Linked DNA regions of Mangrovibacterium diazotrophicum. The protein of the gene in region 1 binds, or shares a complex with, the protein of each later gene. Links are inferred from orthologs where the notes say so. Each region holds a gene or a part of one and is shown on either strand. Other genes may lie near its edges. The genes, in order: meaB and scpA.

Region 1 (3,099 bases):
GAAAAAACAGTCGCTGAGTTGTATCCGCGCGAAATTGGCCCGGTGCGTGCCATGTCTAATCACATCGCCTTTGTAAATATCAAGGAAAACGAAGTGAAAACGGAAAGTCTTGAAATCATCAACGACTCGGATGCAGCCGTTACCCTGGATTTCAAAACACCACCTGAAAATATTACCGTCAAGGTTGAGCCATCAACTTTGAAACCACACGAGAAGGGCAATATCATTGTGAGTTACGACGCCTCAAAAGTGCATACTTACGGATTTGTGATGAACCGTATTTATTTGAATGTTGACGGAAAAGCGGATTATCGCAATTCGATAGGTGTTTCGGCAACCATCGAGGAAGACTTCTCAGCGTTGTCGCCTGCTGAATTGGCGAGCGCTCCTGTAGCATCGTTCAGTGAAGATTCGCACGATTTTGGCGAAATTAAGGAAGGCGACAAAGTGGAATGCGTCTTCACTTTGAAAAATACCGGCCAGCGCGATTTGATCATTCGCAATGTGAAAACGTCCTGCGGATGTACTGCGGTGACTCCGGAGAAAAAAGTGATCGGAGCTAACGAGTCTGTACCGTTGAAAGTCGAATTCAATTCGAAAGGAAAACGAGGTCGTCAGAACAAGGCCATCACTGTAATTACAAACGATCCCAAGAATCCTACAACAATCTTGCGCATTTCCACCAATGTGCAGGCAGCCGGATAAGAGAAATAGTTTATCATCATGTGAGCCGCTTCCAATTTCGGAGCGGCTTGTTTTTTTTATCTACAGCGAAGTTTTACCTTCGTAACTCGTAAAAATTTTGAAAGATGATAGGAGATCACGAACATCACCATATAGAGAATGATGAGGCCTACAAAGGTTTGAATGTGAATAGTGGAGTGGAACAGCCCGACTCGTTTGATGAGAGCTCAATTCAGCGATTTCTGAAGAATAAACGGAAAAATCAGCTTTCTGTTGAGGAGTATGTAGCCGGAATTCTTGAAGGTAACCGGACTATTTTGAGCAAGGCGGTAACGCTGGTTGAAAGCTCGAAGCCGGAACACCAGAAAATTGCGCAGCAAATTATTCTGAAATGTTTGCCATACAGCGGAAAATCAATCAGAATCGGGATTACAGGTGTGCCGGGGGTTGGGAAGAGTACTTTTATTGAGTCGACCGGTAAATATATTACCTCGCTGGGTCACAAGCTGGCAGTTTTGGCGATCGACCCGAGTAGCGAACGGTCGAAAGGAAGTATCCTGGGTGACAAGACCCGCATGGAAGAACTCTCAATCGACCCGAATGCTTACATTCGTCCTTCTCCTTCGGCGGGCTCGCTGGGTGGTGTTGCCCGGAAAACGCGCGAGACCATTATTCTTTGCGAGGCTGCAGGTTTCGATGTCATTTTTATCGAGACTGTTGGGGTTGGACAAAGCGAAACCGTCGTTCATTCCATGGTCGACTTTTTCTTGTTGCTGATGCTTTCCGGAGCGGGAGATGAGTTGCAGGGAATCAAACGTGGAATTATGGAAATGGCCGATGCCATCACGATAAATAAGGCCGACGGCGACAACGTAGATCGGGCAGAAATGGCGCGTGTTCAGTACATGAGTGCCTTGCAGTTGTTTCCGCCTACCGATTCGGGCTGGAAGCCTAAGGTACTGACTTGCTCGGCTTATAAAAAGATTGGAATCGACAAGATTTGGAAAACAATCAATGATTATCTTAGCCACGTCAATCAGAACGGTTACTTTCAGTTTAAGCGAAGCGAACAGTCGAAGTTCTGGATGTACGAAACGATTAATGATCAGCTGAAATCGAACTTCTACCAAAACCCCAAGATCAAAGAAATACTCGGAAATTTTGAAGGACAGGTATTGAATGAAGAGTTGAGCTCGTTTGTTGCAGCAAAAGAATTATTAGAAACATATTATCAATCTCAAAAAGTAAAAGAATGAAAAAATTATTTCCAATCATCCTGCTTGTGATGGTGCTCGCCGCTTGTCAAAGCAATTCAAATAAATATACGGTGAGCGGTACCATTGCCGGATTGGACTCGGGTGTTGTATACCTGGTGAAAGCACAGGCTGGTCAGCCGTTGGTTGTAGACACCGCGAAACTTGTTGCTGGAAAATTCACCTTCGAAGGATCAGCAGGATTGCCGGAGTTGAACTTTTTACGCTTGAATGAGCGTGATTATTTCGCTCAATTCTTCCTGGAGAATGCAAATATTAAAGTAGAAAGTTACAAGGATAGCCTTCGTGCAACAAAAATCACCGGTTCAGAAACGACTGATATTTTCAATACGTATGTTGATGAAGTAACCAACCTTGGCCAAAAAATCCGCGAATATCAAACTCAGTATTCTCAAGCTGCTGCAACCGGTAACCAGGACGAAATGGATCGCATCCGTATCGATATTGAAGCGGCTTCCGACAACATGGAAGTTTATGCGAAAAACTTTGTTCGCGAACACAGTAATAGCGTTGTCGGACCATTCATCGCATTGTCGCAGTTAGGTGGTCGTTTGGAATATGCTGAGCTGAAAAGCCTCGTTGATGGTTTCGATCCGAAATTGGCAGAATCAGAATACGTCGTTAAATTGAACGAGATGGTGGCAGCACAGGCAAAAACGGCCGTTGGTGTTGAAGCACCTGACTTTACAATGAACGATCCGGAAGGAAACCCCCTGACACTTTCTTCATTGCGCGGAAAGTATGTGTTAGTTGACTTTTGGGCAAGCTGGTGCGGACCATGTCGTCAGGAAAACCCGAATGTTGTTGCGGCTTACAATAAATACAAAGATAAAGGCTTCGATATTTTGGGTGTATCTCTGGATCGCGATAAAGATGCCTGGTTGAAAGCCATCGATGACGATAAACTGGCGTGGCACCATGTGTCGGATTTGAAATACTGGCAAAATGAAGTTGCTCGCCTTTACGATGTAACTTCAATTCCACACTCAATTCTGTTGGATCCCGATGGAAAAATCATCGCAAAAGATTTACGCGGTGAAGCACTCGACAGCAAACTTGCAGAACTTTTAGATTAAAATATAAAGCCGGTTTTTACCGGCTTTTTTGTTTCCGAAGCGAGCGAAATCTTTCGATTTTTGAA
Region 2 (3,235 bases), on another replicon or contig:
TAATTATTGGTTTCAATATTATTAATAAGACTTCACAACTTGCCTTTCTTGATCCAAACACCAAAATTAGATTATCATAACGAATCACTAAATTGACTAACAACTACGCTCAAGAAAATGGTTGCCGAAAACGTATCAACCCACCCCAATCTGACCAGTCGCCTGCCCAAAGAGGATGATCCTCACAAAAAATCTCTGAAAAAAATGGACTGAAGGTTACGGAAGAAACCATGAACGAAGCCCCGTTAGTAGAAGTAAAGAAAGAAGAAGACTACAGCCGCTTTATGCTACAGTAAATTCGACTAAACAAAAAAATTATGATTGAGGGTTTCACTTAAAGTGACCCCCTCAATAAATCTCAGAAATTCTGTAAATACAACGAAGTACCACCATGGTCATCCTTCGAAACAAAAAAGCCACCCCCGAAACGGAGATGGCCTTTTGATATGGTGAGTTGATTTACTCGTTACTCAAAACTCAAGTCTTGCGACTAAGGTTCTATTCTTCGTGCGCAGCAATCAAAACCTCAAGGATTTTCTTACCGGCAGCAGCAACGCTGGTACCAGGTCCGAAGATCGCTACAACGCCTGCATCGTACAGGTATTTGTAGTCCTGAGCAGGAATTACACCACCGGCTATAACCATGATGTCTTCACGACCCAGTTTCTTCAGTTCTTCGATAACAGCAGGAACCAATGTTTTGTGACCTGCAGCCAAGGAAGAAACACCCATTACGTGAACATCGTTTTCAACCGCTTGTTTGGCAGCTTCTTCCGGAGTTTGGAACAATGGTCCCATATCAACGTCGAAACCAAGGTCGGCATAACCGGTTGCTACTACTTTAGCACCACGGTCGTGTCCGTCCTGACCCATTTTAGCGATCATGATACGAGGTTGACGGCCTTCCAACTCAGCGAATTTCTTCGCCAAATCCTGAGCTTCCTGGAAGGTAGCATCGTTTTTGCTTTCTGATGAATACACGCCTGAAATAGTTCTGATTACAGCTTTATAACGTCCGCAAACTTTTTCGCAGGCGTCAGAAATCTCACCTAATGAAGCACGTTTTTGTGCAGCTTTTACAGAGAGGTCAAGCAGGTTGCCTTCGCCGGTTTCGGCACATTTTGTAATGGCAGCCAATGCTTGTTGTACTTCTTCTTCGTTACGCTCAGCACGCAATTTTTTCAAACGCTCGATCTGAGACAAACGAACAGCTGTGTTGTCGATTTCCAAAATGTCGATCGGATCTTCTTTTTCCAAGCGATATTTGTTAACACCCACAATTGTTTGAGCTCCACTGTCGATACGTCCCTGAGTACGTGCGGCAGCTTCTTCAATACGCATTTTAGGTACACCTGTTTCGATCGCTTTAGCCATACCGCCCAGTTTTTCAACTTCTTCGATCAAGGCCCAAGCTTTCGTATAAAGATCTTTTGTCAACGCCTCAACATAGTATGAACCAGCCCATGGGTCTACGCCACGGCAGATTTCAGTTTCTTGTTGAATATACAGCTGTGTGTTACGTGCAATACGAGCAGAGAAGTCGGTTGGCAATGCAATCGCTTCATCCAACGCATTGGTGTGCAATGATTGCGTATGACCCAAAGCTGCAGCCATCGCTTCGATTGCTGTACGACCAACGTTGTTGAACGGATCTTGCTCGGTCAACGACCAACCTGACGTTTGCGAGTGCGTACGCAAAGCCATTGATTTTGGGTTTTTCGGGTTGAACTGTTTCACCAATTTCGCCCAGATCATACGTGCGGCACGCATTTTGGCGATTTCCATGAAGTGGTTCATACCAATAGCCCAGAAGAATGACAAACGAGGTGCGAAAGCGTCGATGTCGATTCCGGCGTTGATACCTGTACGGATATAATCCAAACCGTCAGCCAGGGTGTAAGCCATTTCAATGTCGGCAGTTGCACCGGCTTCCTGCATGTGGTAACCCGAGATAGAAATTGAGTTGAACTTCGGCATATGCTGAGAAGTGAACTCGAAGATATCAGCGATGATTTTCATTGAGAATTCAGGTGGATAAATGTAGGTGTTACGCACCATGAACTCTTTCAAAATATCGTTTTGGATGGTACCGGCCAACTGATCCAAAGTAGCGCCTTGTTCCAAAGCAGTAACGATGTAGAACGCCATTACCGGCAATACACCACCGTTCATTGTCATCGAAACTGACATTTTATCCAATGGAATCTGGTCGAACAGGATTTTCATATCCAGGATTGAGTCGATTGCCACACCGGCTTTACCAACATCACCCACTACACGAGGGTGGTCTGAGTCGTAACCACGGTGAGTTGCCAAGTCGAAAGCGACAGAAAGACCTTTCTGACCGGCAGCCAGGTTACGGCGGTAGAATGCGTTTGACTCTTCAGCAGTTGAGAACCCTGCGTACTGACGGATGGTCCAGGGACGCAAAGGATACATGGCTGAATAAGGTCCGCGAAGGAATGGTGGCAAACCTGAAGCATAATTCAAATGCTCCATGCCTTCCAAATCTTCTTTGGTGTAAACCGGTTTCACCGGGATTTGCTCCGGAGTGACCCAGTTTTTTTCAATTTTGTGTTCAGCAGCCCACTCGCTGGCCTTTTTCTGCGCAGTAGTAGACTTTATATCTATATTCTTGAAATTCGGTTTCATTATATCTGATTTTGAATTAAAGTGAATTGGTCGTCTAATAACTCAATACTCGTTACTCACGACTCATTACTTGATGCCTAACTTTGCATTGTACGCTTTCAAGTCTTCAAGCACATTGCTCTTCACGTGAATGAAGTTTTCAATGCCTTTTGCTTTTAAATCATCCATGCAAGCAGGAGCACCAGCTACAACGAAAATTCCTTCGCCTTTCATAGCATCGGAAGCAGCAGGAGCCAAGTCAGCATATTCTTCATCAGAGCTACAGATTACAACAATCTCAGCACCTGCAGCTTTAGCAGCAGCAACGCCTTCTTCAACTGTTGCGAAACCGTTATTATCTTTCACTTCGTAACCGGCAACAGCAAAGAAGTTACATGCAAACTGTGCACGGGCCTTGCGGAAAGCCAGGTTACCAATCGTCAACATGAACGCCAACGGACGTTTGCCAGCTTTAGCAAATTTGTCGGTTGCTACACGCAATTTTTCGAAAGCCATTGCACCACGATAAGGTTTCAAGGTTTCGATTTCAGCGTCTTCAGCAGTCAAGTCGGTTGCACCGAAAACGGATTCGTCCAGGTCTTTT

The links.
Region 2: the proteins of meaB (region 1) and scpA are in contact, whole or in part, in a crystal structure (PDB 8DPB), measured with the Methylorubrum extorquens proteins. The link is inferred for Mangrovibacterium diazotrophicum from one-to-one orthologs. Residues at the interface, in SOR26638.1 of Methylorubrum extorquens: Arg20, Ala21, Ala24, Arg25, Thr28, Ser32, Arg33, Arg34, His37, Thr98, Gly99, Gly100, Ser101, Ile102, Leu103, Lys106, Thr107, Ala110, Ala113, Ile114, Asp115, Arg116, Ala118, Phe119, Ile120, Arg121, Pro122, Pro124; in SOR27001.1 of Methylorubrum extorquens: Glu577, Glu578, Asn579, Asp580, Gly581, Arg582, Arg583, Arg585, His596, Ala604, Ser605, Ala608, Asp609, Gly611, Phe612, Asp613, Val614, Asp615, Ile616, Gly617, Pro618, Leu619, Glu625, Arg628, Gln629, Val631, Glu632, Asn633, Asp634, Glu661.

The regions. Positions count from the first base shown.
Region 1 is NZ_RAPN01000005.1:99,374-102,472, reverse strand. What follows is about bases 104-2,874. They hold meaB (methylmalonyl Co-A mutase-associated GTPase MeaB), read left to right. Parts: upstream 104-809; coding sequence 810-1,940; downstream 1,941-2,874. Other genes in these bases: BC643_RS21530 (TlpA disulfide reductase family protein), read left to right, coding at 1,937-2,874; BC643_RS21540 (DUF1573 domain-containing protein), read left to right, coding at 104-705. In the rest of the region: more of BC643_RS21540, read left to right, coding at 1-103; more of BC643_RS21530, read left to right, coding at 2,875-3,034. UniProt on the Escherichia coli protein: Binds and hydrolyzes GTP. Likely functions as a G-protein chaperone that assists AdoCbl cofactor delivery to the methylmalonyl-CoA mutase (MCM) ScpA and reactivation of the enzyme during catalysis.
Region 2 is NZ_RAPN01000001.1:2,814,412-2,817,646, forward strand. The notes cover bases 76-2,982. They hold scpA (methylmalonyl-CoA mutase), read right to left. Parts: upstream 2,653-2,982; coding sequence 499-2,652; downstream 76-498. Other genes in these bases: mutA (methylmalonyl-CoA mutase small subunit), read right to left, coding at 2,719-2,982. Outside these bases: more of mutA, read right to left, coding at 2,983-3,235. UniProt on the Escherichia coli protein: Catalyzes the interconversion of succinyl-CoA and methylmalonyl-CoA. Could be part of a pathway that converts succinate to propionate.